Regions from separate parts of the Desulfitobacterium sp. PCE1 genome, predicted to be linked through region 4. Evidence: riboswitches for the same ligand, from Rfam matches in the RefSeq annotation. Region 4 holds a riboswitch; each other region holds the start of a gene.
What was found. Region 4 has a riboswitch for cobalamin ahead of DESPCE1_RS0113600 (ABC transporter substrate-binding protein). Riboswitches for the same ligand answer to the same signal wherever they lie in the genome.

Region 1 (3,938 bases), 520 kb from region 4:
TCTTTGCAGGATTTCTTCACTGGAATGTTCAATGACAAGAATCGTCCGCTCACCCTCACGACAGAGATCATCCAAGGTCCGATAGATCTCGAACCGTCCTTCCGGATCCAGCTCGGAGGCCGGTTCATCCATTACCAGTATTTCCGGCTCCAGGGCCAGCACCCCGGCGATCACCAGCCTTTGTTTTTCTCCACCCGATAACTCCGCCGTAGAGCGCTCATCATAGCCGTTCAGCCGAACTTGGGCCAGGGCTTGGGCAACCCTTTGCTGAATCTCCTGCATAGAGATACCGAAATTGCGGGGGCCAAAGGCCACGTCTTCCCCGACGGTTCGCCCGACGATCTGACTTTCTGCATCCTGCAGTACAAGCCCTACCTGCTTGGCCAATTCCTGCACCCGAATCTTATCAGTCTCTTTACCCCCAACGATTACCTCTCCCCGCATCTCACCTTGCAGAAATTGGGGAATCAATCCATTCAGACACAAGCTTAAGGTTGTTTTCCCCGCTCCCGTGGGACCCATCAAAGCAATGAATTTTCCTTTTTTCACTGCCAGGCTGACTTGTTTTAAACTCTCGACTTCTGACCGTGGATAGCGATAAGAGACATCCCTTAATTCAATTACTGGCTTCACCCTAACACCCCTTTAGATCAGTCGGCTTCCTTTAAGTGCCTTATAGGCTAAAGCAGATACCGCAACATTCAATACCGATCCCAATAAAAGAAAAGGCATTAACCCTAAAACAGCACCCATACCGCCTATGGGGAAGACCGAAAAGGCAGCCACCACACCATTGAGGAGGGAGGTTATGATAACAGCGGGAATCAAACCGATTTTCTTATTGACAAGGCGATAAATCAACGCAAAGACAGCCATTTCTATGGCGATGACCAAATGCATAGGAATTCCCAGCGGAAAACCGACCACCGCTGAGGTCAGCAGATGGCCTATGGCAATAACGATACTGCCTTCGAGACCGCCAAAGGCTAAAGCGCTGAAAAAACCCGGAGCAGAATCTAAGGCCACTGTCCCCAGTGGGCTGGGAATTTTAATCAAGGCTCCTACCGCACTCAAGGCGATAAAGACCGCCATGATCGCAATTCGTCTGATATTTTGAGCTGATTTTTGGACCGTTGTTTTCTTTGCCGGCTCAATCATTGTTATTCTCTCCTTCATTTCTTTCATTAATTTGAATCTTTCCGCTAACATTTCTCTTGGATTTTAGTCTTCATTTCCTGTTTGGAGACCTCCACCTCCATCCTCTTCCAATCTGCCAATTTTATGGTTGGGTATCTTGCCAAAATCCCCTAATTCAATATCCTCTGATGCCGTATAAATGAGACAGGTTGAAGGTCCTGCTGATTTATGGATATCAAGTTCACATCGGGAATTTTTAATAAACCGGGCACCAATAGACCTGGCAAGGGCTTCGGCTTCACCCCTTATCCCCTGGGAGCCTACTGGAATAATGTCGTACACTCCAGGGACACTAAGCAATTTAACGACATGTACCCCCTGCAGAATGTCCGGATCTTCCGGGTTAGCCGCCTCAGTTCCCACTTTAGGAAGTCCCAGGCAAAACAGGCTATTGCCCGGCTTGGATCTACCAATGCGAAGTTTATCTTGATCGCAAAGCCCGATGGCCGTGATTCCTAAGCCCGTTTGTTTTGTAGGCATATTCTTTTCTGTGCTGATAGCCGTAGGCAGGGACATCAGGTTCAAAGCCCTTAGCTCTTCTCTCACCCCCTTCATTATTTCTTCCCCTGCGGGTATGGGGTCATTGGCAATGGCAATGCTCATCATCTGGGGAACCGCTCCAACTGCGAGTACTTCCATTAAGGCTACCCGGGCCGTCAACCTGCCGGTAATCCTCCAGGGAACTTTGACCACATCCAGCTCTTTCTCACCAATAGCACCGCATGAGTCGCAAGCTGCGACAAGGTATTGCGTATCATTCAAAGAAACCACCTCAACATCTCTTCCCTGATACCCCAATCCATTCAACTCTCCTCTCCAAATAGTTTTTCTGCAAAAATAAAAAGTCCATAGCCACCTCGCTTTTCCTTTCAGACAAAGCAAAATGACCATGAACTTTACCAAACTTCATGTGTTCCCGGCTCCAGGCAGGTCTCCTGACTTCGAGTCATTGTCTCATTGCTGCCTTCCCAGTTACCCAGTGGCATCCAACGCTGAGACTCCTCTTTACAGTGGCGGGTCCGTCCGGGAATTGCACCCGGTTCCCTATTCTCCCTTCTTGGCGAAGGGCACCTGAAATCCTTAAATTGTTAAAACCTACTGAATTCAGTTTAGCCGAAAATGTTATAATGTCAAGTCAAAATCTTTTCTATTCCAAAAAGCTGGATGCATTAAGTTTACAGCATGATAATCTATTAAGAAGGAGGGATTTTGGTGAAAGCGAAAATTTCAATTCTGGCTTTACTATTTATATTGATTTTCATAGGAATCTTTTTATTCAGAAGATTAAGATTCCAAAAATAAAGAGTTTATTCTATCTTCTAAACTAATCAAGGCCGAAGGATTGTTCCAATTGAAACAATCCTCCGGCCTTATCCATCTGCTTCTGAACTTTATACTCTATAAGCCGGCTTGCTCCCGCAGCGCATCTACCTTATCGGTCTTTTCCCAAGGCAGGTCCAGATCGGTACGGCCAAAATGGCCATAGGCAGCCGTTTGATGATAGATAGGACGGCGCAGATCCAAGGTCTTAATGATCCCAGCGGGACGGAGGTCAAAATTAGCTTTGACCAATTCCCCGATTTTTTCTTCATCAATCTTAGCTGTCCCGAAGGTTTCCACCTGAACAGATACGGGATGAGCTACCCCGATGGCATAAGCCAACTGGATTTCGCAGCGATCAGCCAGACCGGCCGCCACCACGTTTTTCGCTACATACCGGGCTGCGTAAGCCGCAGAGCGGTCAACTTTTGTGGGGTCCTTGCCTGAGAAAGCTCCGCCCCCATGGCGAGCCATACCGCCATAAGTATCAACGATGATCTTGCGACCGGTCAAGCCGGCATCCCCTTGGGGACCACCGATGACAAAACGGCCTGTGGGGTTAATAAAATAGCGTGTGTTTTCGTCCAGCAACTCTGCCGGAACCACGGGAAATACCACATGCTCCAGCAGATCCCGGCGAATCCGCTCCTGGGTGGCTTCCGGGTGATGCTGGGTGGAGATCACGATGGTATCGATACGGACGGGACGATTGTCCTCATACTCTACCGTCACCTGAGTCTTGCCGTCAGGACGCAGATAATCCAGGATATCCGACTTGCGTACTTCGCTCAAGCGGCGGGCCAGGCGGTGAGCCAGGTCAATAGGAAGAGGCATATAGCTTTCCGTTTCATTGGTAGCGTAGCCAAACATCATCCCTTGGTCTCCGGCACCAATGGCTTCGATTTCTTCTTCACTCATTTCTCCGTTTTTCGCTTCCAGAGCCTTGTCCACTCCTAAAGCGATGTCGGCGGACTGCTCCCCGATAGAAGTGAGAACGGCACAGGTATCCGCATCAAAGCCATATTTGGCCCGGGTATAACCGATTTCACGGATGGCTTGTCTTACCGTACTAGGGATATCCACATAGCAATTGGTCGTGATTTCGCCACTGACCAAAACCAGGCCGGTGGTAACCGAAGTCTCACAAGCGACCCGGGCATTGGGGTCTTTAGCAAAGATGGCATCCAAGATGGCATCGGAAATCTGGTCGCAGATCTTATCAGGATGTCCTTCCGTGACCGATTCGGAGGTAAATAATTTTCTTACCAATGAAGTCACTCCTTTTCACTAAGGCGCTCAGCAATCTCCTGAACCAGCCGCCGAGCTACGTCTAATTTATTCATTTGGGGCAGATCGATTTTTTTTCCATTCGGGAAAAGCAAGCTCACGATATTCGTAGGGCTGCCAAATCCAGCTCCAGG
Region 2 (3,938 bases), 1.6 Mb from region 4:
AAGGGAATTTCTTCGCGGCGGCCTCCCATGTCAAGGAAATATTGAAAAGGATTAATCATGTCAGGCTTAATATGGCTGAAGACAGCACCTATGTCAATTCGGGGGTTATGATGATGAACTTGTCTCTGCTGCGCCAGGAACAGGATATTCATGAAGTCTATGAATATATTGAGGGATATAAGCATCGCTTATTTCTACCTGACCAAGATGTCCTTAATGGAGTTTATAGTGATAGAACGCTGACTGTGGATGCGAAAATCTATAATCTTAGTGAACGGTATTATGTTCTCTATAACCTGAATCCCAAGTATTGGGATGCGAAGATTGACCTGGATTGGGTCCGCAATAATACCGTGATTATCCATTATTGTGGCCGCAACAAACCCTGGAAGGAAAATTATATGGGGGAATTGGATGTTTTCTATAAAGACTATGCACAAAAGGTTCATGACAAAATGAAGGATTTTGAGACGATGAGGTGAAATGATAGCATTATAGTTGAATACGATAATAGATGGGGCGGCTGATATGAGGAAAGAGATGAAGGACAGGCATTCATGGAAAATGGGCTTTACTACGGGCAGCTGTGCAGCCGGGGCGGCAAAAGCCGCATGCTTCTTACTGAAAGGATTAAATCAAGGAACACAAGTAGATATCCCACTGCCCCAAGGGGAACGGCTTCAATTATCCATACATCGAATGGAAATTGAAAAGGATATAGCTCGTGTAGGTATTATCAAAGATGCAGGGGATGATCCTGATGTCACCCATGGTTTGGAAGTGGTAGCTCAAGTGCGGGTTCTTTCTGAAAAAGGAGAAATCCTCATTCGCGGGGGTCAAGGTATTGGCGTCGTTACCAAAAAAGGACTTCAGATTCCTCCAGGGGAAAGCGCTATTAACCCTGTTCCCCGGTCAATGATTCAGGCAGCGGTACGAGAAGTATTTCCCCAGGAAGAAGTCCTGGTGGTGATTGAGGTGCCTGATGGAGAAGAGCTTGCTTCGAAGACCCTGAATCCTCGTTTGGGAATTATGGGAGGAATATCGATTTTAGGCACAACAGGTATAGTTCGGCCTATGTCAGAGGAAGCGTTCAAGAAGTCTATTCTGCCTGAGCTGGATCAAGCCGTTGCTTATGGACATAAAGCCATTGTTCTAACTCCTGGCAATTATGGTTTCAGAGCAGCTACGGCGGAACTGAAAGTTCCTGAGGAAGCCATTATTCAGATGGCCAATTTTGTGGGCTTTCTGCTGGAGGAGGCTGCCTATCGCAAGATCGTGAAAGTGCTTCTCTTTGGTCATATTGGTAAATTGATTAAAGTAGCCGGGGGGATTTTCCATACCCATACCCATGTTGCCGATGCCCGGATGGAAATTTTAGTGGCTCATGCCGCACTGAATGGTATTGACCGGAACTTTTTGCAGACCATAGCGGAGTATCCAACGGTTGAAGGTGCTGCTGAAGAAATTCGTACCAAGGGTTGGGGAAATCTTCTGTTTAAATTAGCAGAAAGGGCGAGTTGTCGGGCTCAAGAGCATGTGCATGGGGAAGTGCAGGTGGGAACCGCCTTTACTTTGCTTAACGGTGAGATCATTGCCTGGGACGATCAGGCCAAAGAGATCTGCAAAGAATTTTGGCATTGGCCGCAGATAGAGAAGGAATTTAGGTAAAAGTAGAGAATAACTTAGTAATTCGAATTAAATTGTCACAACAATCGGATAATACTCAAGGTTCCTCTTTTGAGGATGAAAAGGGAAGTCGGTGAAAATCCGGCGCGGTCCCGCCACTGTGAACCACGAGTGCCTCCTTATAGCCCACTGGGATAATCCTGGGAAGGGGGGGAGGCATGAAGACTGGAAGTCAGGAGACCTGCCTTGAACATTGCATTACGCCCACGAGCGATGGGTGTGGTGATTATTTCGGAATAACCGAAGGGAAAAACCAAAGAGCCGCTCAGGGCTCTTTTTTATTTCACTATAAATCGCGGCAGAATTGGGCAAAGCCGAAGGCTTGGTTAATTAACGAAATATAGGTTAAACAAAGGGGAAGGTGATGGGATGATCCAAATATTGGGGATAGGCCCTGGTACAAGAGCATGGGTTTCCCAGGCTGTTGAAGAAATGGTCCATCAGAGCGATGTTTTGGTAGGAGGGCAACGAGCCTTAAAGCTCTTTCCGGATTTCAAGGGAGAGTCATACCGGGTCAGTGGAAATTTAGCCGAAACCTTGAAAACCTTGCAGAGAGTATTACAGCAGGGAAAAAAGGCAAGTGTCCTGGTTTCTGGCGATCCAGGTTTTTATAGTCTGCTTCCTTGGTTGAAAAGGGAGTTCCCGCAAGAAGAAATCCAGGTGTTGCCTGGCCTTAGCTCCATTCAGCTTGCTTTTGCACGAGCAGGGATCCCCTGGCAGGATGCAGAGTTGCTCAGTGTCCACGGCCGTCCGCTGAATTGCTTACCTTTACATCTCAGCCGCCCCTTGGGAGTTCTCACTGGCGGTGAAAACTCACCTCAGAAGATTGCTGAGTATTATCATACCTATGACTTCAATCCGCAGATCTCTCTTGGCAATGCCTTGACTTATCCGGAAGAGCGTTGGTTAAATACAGATGCTCATCAGCTCATGGATTTGGAAGAAGATTTCTCTAATGCGGTGATGATCCTCTACCCTGAAAATCCAGAGGATAAGTCGGCTCAATCCTTGCTTTCATTGCCTAAGAGCTTTGGTATCAAGGATGAGGAGTTTGTTCGTGGCAATGTTCCCATGACTAAGAATGAGATTCGGATTCAAGTTCTGGCTAAGGCAGAGATTACCCCTTCGACCCGGGTCTTGGATGTGGGAGCAGGGACGGGTAGCATAAGCATTGAAGCAGCGCTTTTAGCTCATCGTGGCTGCGTTTATGCCATAGAAGAAAATCCGGAGGCACAGGAGCTTATTCTGAAGAATCAAGAGAAGTTTCGGGTAAGAAATTTGCGACTGGTTCGTGGATCTGCGCCTCAAACGTTACAGGAAATCCCCCCTATGGATGTCTGTATTATTGGCGGTAGTCATGGGCAGATTCGGGAGATTTTACTTCAAGCTCCCTTGGCGCCTGGGGGAAGGGTTGTATTGACTGCCGTAACTTTAGAGACATTAGCTCATGGTATGGAAGCCTTAAAAAGCTTGCAATATGAGGATGTTGATGTGGTTTCGATCCAAGCTGTACGCTGGAAGGGTATTAAGGATATTCATCTTGCCCAGGCCCAAAACCCCGTATTTATACTTTCAGGAAGAAAGGGGATTATTTAAGGCCTCTGCTTCAAACAAAGGAGTTAAGAACCCGTTCAAAAGAAAATGAGCTCCAGAACCGCGGGATGGTTGCGGGCCGAAGAGCTAAGGAGGAACGAAGTGAAGAAGGATAGGAACGAAGACACAAACATAGTAAACAATCAGATCAGTGAAAAGGCTAAGCTTTACGGAATAGGGGTAGGGCCGGGGGACCCGAAGCTTATTACCTTGCGGGCAGTGGAAATTCTACAAGCTATTCAGGTGGTCGCCATACCCAAGTCCAAGATGGAGCGGGAAAGTGTCGCGTGGGAAATTGCCAAATCACACTGCCCCTCCGGAGTTAGCATTTTAGAGTTAGAAATGCCGATGACCGCTGATGAGAGCATACTTCAAGCTGCTTGGCATACTGCGGCAGAGAAGATTAAGGAGGAGCTTTGTCAGGGGCATTCCGTTGCTTTCCTTACCTTAGGTGATCCTTCCTTATACAGCACTTACAGTTATCTACTTGCTATCTTAAGAGATCAGCTTGAACCGGATCAGATAGAGACCATTCCAGGTATCACGGCTATGGCGGCAGTCGCAGCTCGAGTGAATTGGCCTTTGGCTACGGGAGATGAGCCTTTAGTGGTTTTGCCGGGGATCGAGGGCTTAGAGGAGTATGAGCAATATCCTAATCT
Region 3 (3,938 bases), 1.4 Mb from region 4:
CAGACTGTGAAATGAAGTCCGGGAAAACGGCTTTTGAGCTCTCGCAAAAGTGCTTTTTCATCGGTACCCAGGAAATCATCGATACAATTAAAGTAAAGCACAAAGGCCTTAGGCGCCGGCTCAAGTACCTCCAGAAGCTCTTCCACCGCAGCCGATATTCTCAACATATTGTCCGGAAACCGCATCCTCTTCCCCGATATATAAAAAGGAGAGAAACTCTTTTTCCCCGTTTTGCAGGGCACGTATAGCGTTGCGGCGGCCGCAGGCCGTGGGGCATATATGGAGACTATGGCTCTCCGGAATGCGCAGAATAGTCTTAGGTCTGCTCCGGTTGGGAATATAATAGAGAAGATTATTTTGCACCCCCTTACTCATGACCGCATACCTCAATAAAACGCCGGGCCAAAGTGTGGTAACTTTGAGCGATCTCCGTTTCGGGAAATAACTCCATGACTGTCTTGCCCTGCTCTTCCCCTCTCTGTATCTCAGCCGCCCGGGGGATAACGGAAATGAGCTCACCCTGGGTTTCCGCCGCCAGCTGCTGCACCAGCTCCATCTCCTTGTCCACATTGCGCCGGTTCAGAATCAGCCCCCCGTAACGGGCATAATCCCGGTTGCGGAAATTGGCCAAAGCCGCGGCGATATTGGACGCTGCGTACATGGACATCCTCTCTCCCGAGGTAATTATAAAAACCTCATCCGTATATTCTCCCCGTAAAGGCATGGCGAACCCGCCGCAGACCACATCCCCCAGCACATCGTAAAGCACAATATCCGGTTGGTAGACTTCATATGCCTTCATTTCCGCCAAGGTATCAAAGGCGGTGATAATTCCCCGTCCGGCACAGCCGATACCCGGCATGGGACCGCCGGCTTCCACACAAAGAACTCCGTTATATCCCTCTTGCACAAAGTCGCACACCTGCAGGTCATCCCGTTTGCTGCGCACCAGCTCCAATACGGTTTGAATAGGCCTCCCTCCGGTCAACATTCTTGTGGAATCCGCCTTGGGATCGCAGCCGATCTGCATCACTTTATAACCCATCTCACTCAAGGCAACCGCCAAATTGGATGTGGTAGTGGATTTGCCAATCCCTCCTTTGCCGTAAATAGCTGCTCTGATCATTTTTTATGCACTCCTTATCCGGTGGAATTTCTCCCGCACATTCCTGCCGTTATTTTGGTTCAAATTTGACAGCAGTCAAATCAGTTGGCGACTACGCTGCCTGATCTGTTCGCCATAGTTTTCTCCTATAAAGAAAAAAAGCGGCTTGCCTTTCTAAAAGCAAACCGCCCGATAGCGAAAACAACAAAAGCCAGAGCCGACTCTGTCAAATTTGTCCTTTCTGCTTCCTTTTCATAAGTGAAGGCCAGCTGGTTTCCTAACTGACCCCGTGAGCGGTTTGCTCAGGCTCTTCCGTCATGAGAGATTCTTTTAGACGAATGAGCTCGGAAACTATTCAGTTTTGTCTTTATGCTAATAATCGGACAATCCGAAATTTTAATTCCCGATGTTTCTTCCCACAAACATAAATAACATAAATCAACAGAAAAATAAACATCCTGATTTTATTTTACATTATATCTAGTTATGTTAGGTTATCTTCCGCCCAGTTATGCAGCAGCCTCAAAGCACTACAATCTCAGTAAACATCAATCCTGTCAGCTCGTGTCTTTGATAGGCTTCAACAAATCTTTCAGAGCAATAGATATTAACACCGTAGCCCTTGGCCCTGAACAGATCTATTCCATTGAGAGACTCCCCCCTCAAAAAAAGGCTATCTCTCGATTCAATCCGCTCCTTGCTCTCGGCAAGGTATGTTTCATAGCCGCATTCCGAGCAACTATCGAGCAGAATAATGTTTGATTTTCTATAAAGTTCGGCGCACACATCAACATGAAGTTTGTAATAGGCAGGCGGGACTGTGGGTATTTTATTGACCCGGGTACCATGGCGCCGGAGCTCCTTGAGTTGCATATCAGTTAAATCATTGAAGGATAGCACAGGGGCTTTCTCTAGTCTATAGCCCGTAATCTTTTCTCTTTCCAGAACGTCTTTAGCTTTCTCTGAAATATGATTAATATAAAACCAGAGAAAATCAGGATAATTATCATTAGACAAAACAATAGGGGTATCTGTTCCAAAGTCATGCATTACGCTTTTTTTCCATTCTCTCTGGCATTTGGAGCAAAGAATCCATTTTCTTGGCCATTCGGTTACACTTAACCCATAGGCGTATTTTTTCTTGTTTCCTTCATCAATTTCTAAACAATAATATCGCATCTCATCACCTTCAATATATACTTTATGGACATCAACCATTTCTGGTGCTCCCTATAAGTTAAGCTTCTTAAATAATAAAAAAGAGCCGATGAATTCGGCTCCGGCAAACATCATGTAAAAAGGCAAAGATGTAATATCATACTACCCTTAAATTCGCCACACTTGTTCCCTCCCCGAAAACTTGTGCTTCTGGAATAGGGCAGGTATCCTGACTTGAACTCATCCTCATCCCTTGCCTTCCCGGCTTCGACCAGTGGATCCTCTAAGGGACTCGTCCTTCATACAGTAGCGGGGCTGTCCCGGCTTCGCACCGGAGTTCACTATTAATGCCATTAAGCAACCCTATTCCGCATCGTATTTAGCTGTTTTCCTTAACTTTCCCCTATAACCAGATTATAACAAGTACCCCCGTAAGTCAACAGAATATTTTGACACTTCACGGAAGTTCTATCGATTTAAAAATATTTTGCCCACAATAAAAGCATCCCCTATAAATAGGAAAATCCAGCAGCCCAAATTATACATCGATGCATAATTTGACCTCTTTTCCTTCACTTTCTGTTCGGATTGCTTGGAAACCAGCCTTTTTTCACCCGTTTTTCCTGCTCAAGAATTTCATGGATACTCCAGAGACAGGAGAAGCCTGTCACACTGACGATTGCGGAAAGCATATTATTCGTGATGAATAGAGAAGCGCCGATCAGTACCACCCCTGCGACCAAGAATAAGGGCCAGATCCTTTTTCCGAAATAGTACTCTCCCTTGATAACGATGGGATGAAAGACACCGATGATGATAAAAACCATGATTCCTATGATCACACCCTGAAAACTCATCTAAATCCCCTCCTATGTACCCTAGAAGTTTATTTTAATCCCATAACTCCCTTTTGTCACTAGCCTGTCACTCTGGATCTCCTAATAATAAAACCGAGGCATAGCCCCGGCTTTATACACATACAACGATCCAGCTCTACTTTGCAATTTGTCCTAATACAGAAGCCTCTTTATTTCCTGTTTGAATGGGCTGTCGATCAAAAATAGGCACCAATAAAAACGTAATTAAACAGACAATCCACTCCAGATAAATCACATGAGGGAACACCCTTATGACCGGGATAAATTGCCATAAAATAATTGCCGCAATCCCCACGAGATTCGTATAAAAAGCTGAACTCCTCCGGGCAAGCCCCGGCGCAAAAACAGTAAACAGGAATACAACGGTAAAAGCTGTGGTCAGGCTAAGTCCGATCATAATCGTCTTCAGAATCCCACTGATCGTCAAAGCTAAAGTAAAGGTCAGTACACCTAAAGCGATCACCGAAAACTTTGTCACCCACATTAAATGCTTCTCATCGCTATCCGGACGTAAAAAGCGTTTATAGATATCCTGGGAAAATAAGGTGGCGGAACCTAATAATAAACTTCCTGCTGTAGATACATCCGCAGCCCAAAGAGCGGCAAGGGTGATTCCGGCAAGTATCGGAGGCTGCGACATAATCATTTGGGGCAGCGCCAGGGTTGCACTCATATCCGGATACATTCCCTTGGCAGCAATTCCCATCAAGGCGGCGAGAAAACCTATGGGCAGCATCAAAAGCCCCCCAATGACAAACCCATTCCGTGCTGTCTTCGCATCCTTGGCACTTAAGGAA
Region 4 (3,938 bases):
CTTTTTATTAGAGTACTCTTTATAGACTTTAGGAATGCGAATCGTGGGATCTCCTTGAAATTGCTTCCCCATCCGTTCGGCATTGCTTCCTTCAATCTCATAGTCCAATTCATTGCGCAAGGAATTAGCGAATTCCTCCACCATATCCTTTACATGATACAGAGCTGCCCAATCCACGCGCTTTTCCGCCAAAGCAGCCAAGTCCAGAAGTATTTCCAGATCCGTCTCAATGGTCCGGGCAATATGAGGGCGCTGGATTTTCACCGCTACATTCTCCCCTGTTTTGAGAACAGCATAGTGGACTTGCCCGATAGAGGCAGCCGCCACCGGTTTTTCCTCAAAATGCTGAAAAATATCTTCCGGCAGGGCCCCCAGTTCCGTTTCAATAATTTGGCGAACGTCGGCAAAGGAAAAGGGGGGAACCTGATCCTGCAGTTTTTCCAGTTCAGTGATCAGGTAATCCGGAATAATATCCGGCCGAGTGCTGGCAATCTGCCCAATCTTAACATAAGTAGGCCCTAATTCCTCCAGGGCCTTACGCAAACGCTGACCGAGAGTTTGGGAGTCCGCCTCTTCTTCTCTCCTCAACATCCGCCTGGAATAAGAGATAAAATTAATAAGCCCCATCTCTTCCAGGATGAGGCTGAATCCATTACGGGCCAATACCGTGGCAACTTCCTTATACCGATGAACATGACGAATTTTTCTGCCAATCATGCTAATACCCCTAATCTATCCCCAAGTTCATTCCCCAGGCTTCTGGTTTTCCAATTGAGCGATTCGATTCTCCAGCCTTTCCATGTCCGCTTTACTGGGAAGATTAAGTTCTGCCAGGATTTTTTGCACTTGTTCCTTAATCTTGGTATAGATTTCATCCTGCTGATCCTCTCCCTTTTGGATCAGCTCATTCATCCATTCCTTGGATTCGCCGGCAGACAGCTCCCCCTTCTTTACCAATTCGTCCACGACCTTCTCGATTTGCTCTTTGCTCACGACCGCCAAGCCTAATCCCAAGGATAAACCTTTCTTTACTATATCTTGCATAATATACATCCCCCTGTCATGATTTCTATGCGAGTCCTGGCATTAGTATTCACGGGATTTCTGAAAACGATTCTTTATTTGCCATGAAGGCATACTCTAAGTGCATCTTGGCATTGTCAGGTGAATGCCTTATAATGATCTTAATTCAATACTGTACGATTAGGTTCTCAATCCATTTTTGGATAGAGTTAAAAGGGAAGCCGGTTCAATTCCGGCACGGTCCCGCCACTGTGAAACGAGTGAGTCATCACTCCCAAGTCAGGAACCTGCCTAATCATCAGCGACCCTCCTCGAGGACAGGAAATAGGCGCTGCAAGAGTCCACATAGTGCAGCAAAAACCTTTTATCCTGGCGGTAAAAGGTTTTTATTTTGTCTTGCCACCCTAACATGAAAGGAGAACCCAAATGAATAGAAAAAAACGGACACTGCTCACCCTGCTCATAACCCTAGGGGTGACCTTATTTTTGATCAGCGGCTGCAATCCAACCTCACAGCAAGGTGCGGCTTCTCCCGAAACACCGGCTGGACAAGATACCAACCAGTCCACAAGTTACCCTTTAACTTACACAGACGATACAGGAGTGGCAACCACCCTGGAAAAGGAACCCCTGCGCATTATTTGCCTGGCCCCGCCCTCCACGGAGATCTTAAGTGCTCTGGGCCTGGATGACAGGCTTATCGGCTTAACCGTCTATGATAATTACCCGGTGGGTATCCAGGAGAAAGCGGAATACGTCTTTGCAGATAGTTTAAACCCTAATATGGAACAGCTCATCCAGCTCAAACCGGATTTGGTTGTTACAGGGATGCATAACCAAGACTTTATCAACTCCCTGCGCAATTTAGGTATCCCTGTGGTTCATTTAAACCCGCAAAGTCTGGAAAGCACGTATCAAGCCATCGAGAAACTGGGATACATCACCAATACCCAGAAACAGGCACAGACAGTGATCCAGGGAATGAAAGAAAAGGAACAGGCCATTGCGGATAAAGTGGAGACTATCAAGGAATCCGACCGGGTCAAGGTATGGATTGAAGTGGATCCGGGCCTTTTTACCGCCGGTGAAGGAACTTTTCTTAATGAGCTCATCACCAAAGCGGGGGGAATCAATATCGCCAGTGATGTCCAAAACTGGGCACAATACAGCGAAGAGCAGGTGATTGATAAGAACCCTCAGGTTATCCTGAGCACCTACTCTTACTATATGGATAATGTAAAGGCCACTATCTTAGCCCGTCCAGCTTGGCAAGGCATTGATGCTATTGTCCATGACCGTATTTACGATCTGGACAGTGATATGGTTACCCGCTCCGGTCCCCGGATCATCGACGGCCTGGAGACAATCGCCAAAGCCCTTTACCCGGATCTTTTCTAACCCGCAGCCTTTTATTTTAAGCGGCATATTTTATTCAGTATGGGGAGAGACTTATTGACTTGAATTTAAGGAGGACAACATGAGATGAATTCCAGAACTTTCCCCAAAGGCATCACATGGATTTTGGCCCTGTCCTTTCTCCTGCTTCTTTCCGTTGTGATCTGTGTAATGACCGGTTCTGTCTCCCTGCCCTTTCATCTTACCTGGAAGATTATTTTAAGCCATCTGCCTTTTTTTAACTTTGACCCCAGCTGGACTCCTGCCCAAGAATCCATCGTTTGGAATCTGCGCCTGCCCCGCGTCTTTTTAGCTTTGATCGTGGGGGCTATGCTGGCTACCTCAGGAGTGGCCTTTCAAGGGATTCTGCGCAATCCTTTGGCTGATCCCTATATCTTAGGGGTCTCTTCCGGAGCTGCCTTTGGAGCAGCCTCAGCTATCCTCTTTTTTCGCAGCTTTTCTTTCTTTGGTCAATCGGTCCTGCCCCTTTTCGCCTTTGCCGGGGGTCTTATTTCATTGGCCTTTGTCTTCTCTCTATCCAGACAGCATGGTCAATTTGAGCGGGAAACCTTAATTTTGGCTGGTGTGGTGGTGCAGGCTTTACTGAGCGCTTTTCTCTCCCTGCTCATTGCTGTTTCCGGCGAGCAGATGCAGCAGATTATCTTCTGGATGATGGGGAGTCTCGCCAACAGCAACTGGCAGAATGTCCTTATCCTTCTCCCTTATTTTCTCATCGGCTTGACCTACCTTCTCTTTCAAAACCGGGAGCTTAATGTCATTGCTTTAGGGGAAAGAGCTGCGACTCATCTCGGAATTAATGTGGAGAGGAAAAAAATCGCCATTCTAATCGTTGGCTCCTTATTGGCCACCGCCGCTGTTTCCATGGTGGGCATCATCGGCTTCGTAGGACTTATTATTCCCCATCTTATGCGTCTTCTGGTAGGGCCTGACCACCGAATTCTTTTGCCGATATCCACTTTAGCGGGAGCAATCTTTCTTTTGTGGTCGGATACCATTGCCAGAACCCTGCTCCAATCACAGGAGATTCCTATCGGAGCGATTACAGCTTTTGTGGGTGCTCCCTTTTTCGCTTATCTTTTAAAGAGTGGTTTAAGGAGGGGTTAAGATGAACGTGTTCGAGATTCAGAACCTTAATCAACATTATGGCTCCTTTGCTGTTTTGCGAGATATCTCCTTCACTATAGGTCAAGGAGATATGTTTGGAATCATCGGCCCCAATGGCAGCGGCAAATCAACTCTGGTCCGCACCATCAGCGGTCTTCAGCCGCCTACCTCCGGGAAGGTTCAACTAATGGACAGACTTCTTTCCTCCTATACCTCCAAAGAACTGGCCCGCCAAATCGCCGTCCTGGAGCAGGAAGGCACCCCTGCCCTGCCCTTTACCGTAGAGCAGATCGTATCCATGGGGCGCTATCCCTGGTTAAAGCCCTTTGCCGATCTAGGCCACCATGACAAGGCTGTGGTGGAGAACATACTCGTTAAACTGAACCTTTGGCATA

Region 1: another riboswitch for cobalamin. It lies ahead of DESPCE1_RS0116330 (AIR synthase related protein); the one in region 4 lies ahead of DESPCE1_RS0113600 (ABC transporter substrate-binding protein).
Region 2: another riboswitch for cobalamin. It lies ahead of DESPCE1_RS0105640 (bifunctional cobalt-precorrin-7 (C(5))-methyltransferase/cobalt-precorrin-6B (C(15))-methyltransferase); the one in region 4 lies ahead of DESPCE1_RS0113600 (ABC transporter substrate-binding protein).
Region 3: another riboswitch for cobalamin. It lies ahead of DESPCE1_RS0106670 (double-CXXCG motif protein); the one in region 4 lies ahead of DESPCE1_RS0113600 (ABC transporter substrate-binding protein).

What each region holds. Positions count from the first base shown of each region.
Region 1 covers NZ_KB913023.1:3,258,071-3,262,008, forward strand. Annotated here, with positions in the region: gene DESPCE1_RS0116320 (ABC transporter ATP-binding protein) at 1-633, opposite strand, end outside; gene DESPCE1_RS0116325 (ECF transporter S component) at 646-1,158, opposite strand; gene DESPCE1_RS0116330 (AIR synthase related protein) at 1,222-1,995, opposite strand; cobalamin riboswitch at 2,105-2,287, opposite strand; gene metK (methionine adenosyltransferase) at 2,596-3,786, opposite strand; gene coaBC (bifunctional phosphopantothenoylcysteine decarboxylase/phosphopantothenate--cysteine ligase CoaBC) at 3,792-3,938, opposite strand, start outside.
Region 2 covers NZ_KB913023.1:1,136,744-1,140,681, forward strand. Annotated here, with positions in the region: gene DESPCE1_RS0105625 (glycosyltransferase family 8 protein) at 1-482, shown strand, start outside; gene cbiD (cobalt-precorrin-5B (C(1))-methyltransferase CbiD) at 529-1,668, shown strand; cobalamin riboswitch at 1,710-1,890, shown strand; gene DESPCE1_RS0105640 (bifunctional cobalt-precorrin-7 (C(5))-methyltransferase/cobalt-precorrin-6B (C(15))-methyltransferase) at 2,056-3,282, shown strand; gene cobI (precorrin-2 C(20)-methyltransferase) at 3,382-3,938, shown strand, end outside.
Region 3 covers NZ_KB913023.1:1,347,247-1,351,184, reverse strand. Annotated here, with positions in the region: gene DESPCE1_RS23655 (hypothetical protein) at 1-167, opposite strand, end outside; gene DESPCE1_RS23650 (hypothetical protein) at 121-375, opposite strand; gene DESPCE1_RS0106675 (P-loop NTPase) at 368-1,126, opposite strand; molybdenum cofactor riboswitch at 1,335-1,467, opposite strand; gene DESPCE1_RS0106670 (double-CXXCG motif protein) at 1,628-2,323, opposite strand; cobalamin riboswitch at 2,465-2,644, opposite strand; gene DESPCE1_RS0106665 (DUF4491 family protein) at 2,836-3,120, opposite strand; gene DESPCE1_RS0106660 (sodium:solute symporter family protein) at 3,257-3,938, opposite strand, start outside.
Region 4 covers NZ_KB913023.1:2,736,188-2,740,125, forward strand. Annotated here, with positions in the region: gene DESPCE1_RS0113585 (AarF/ABC1/UbiB kinase family protein) at 1-717, opposite strand, end outside; gene DESPCE1_RS0113590 (phasin family protein) at 745-1,044, opposite strand; cobalamin riboswitch at 1,189-1,333, shown strand; gene DESPCE1_RS0113600 (ABC transporter substrate-binding protein) at 1,450-2,421, shown strand; gene DESPCE1_RS0113605 (iron ABC transporter permease) at 2,506-3,543, shown strand; gene DESPCE1_RS0113610 (ABC transporter ATP-binding protein) at 3,545-3,938, shown strand, end outside.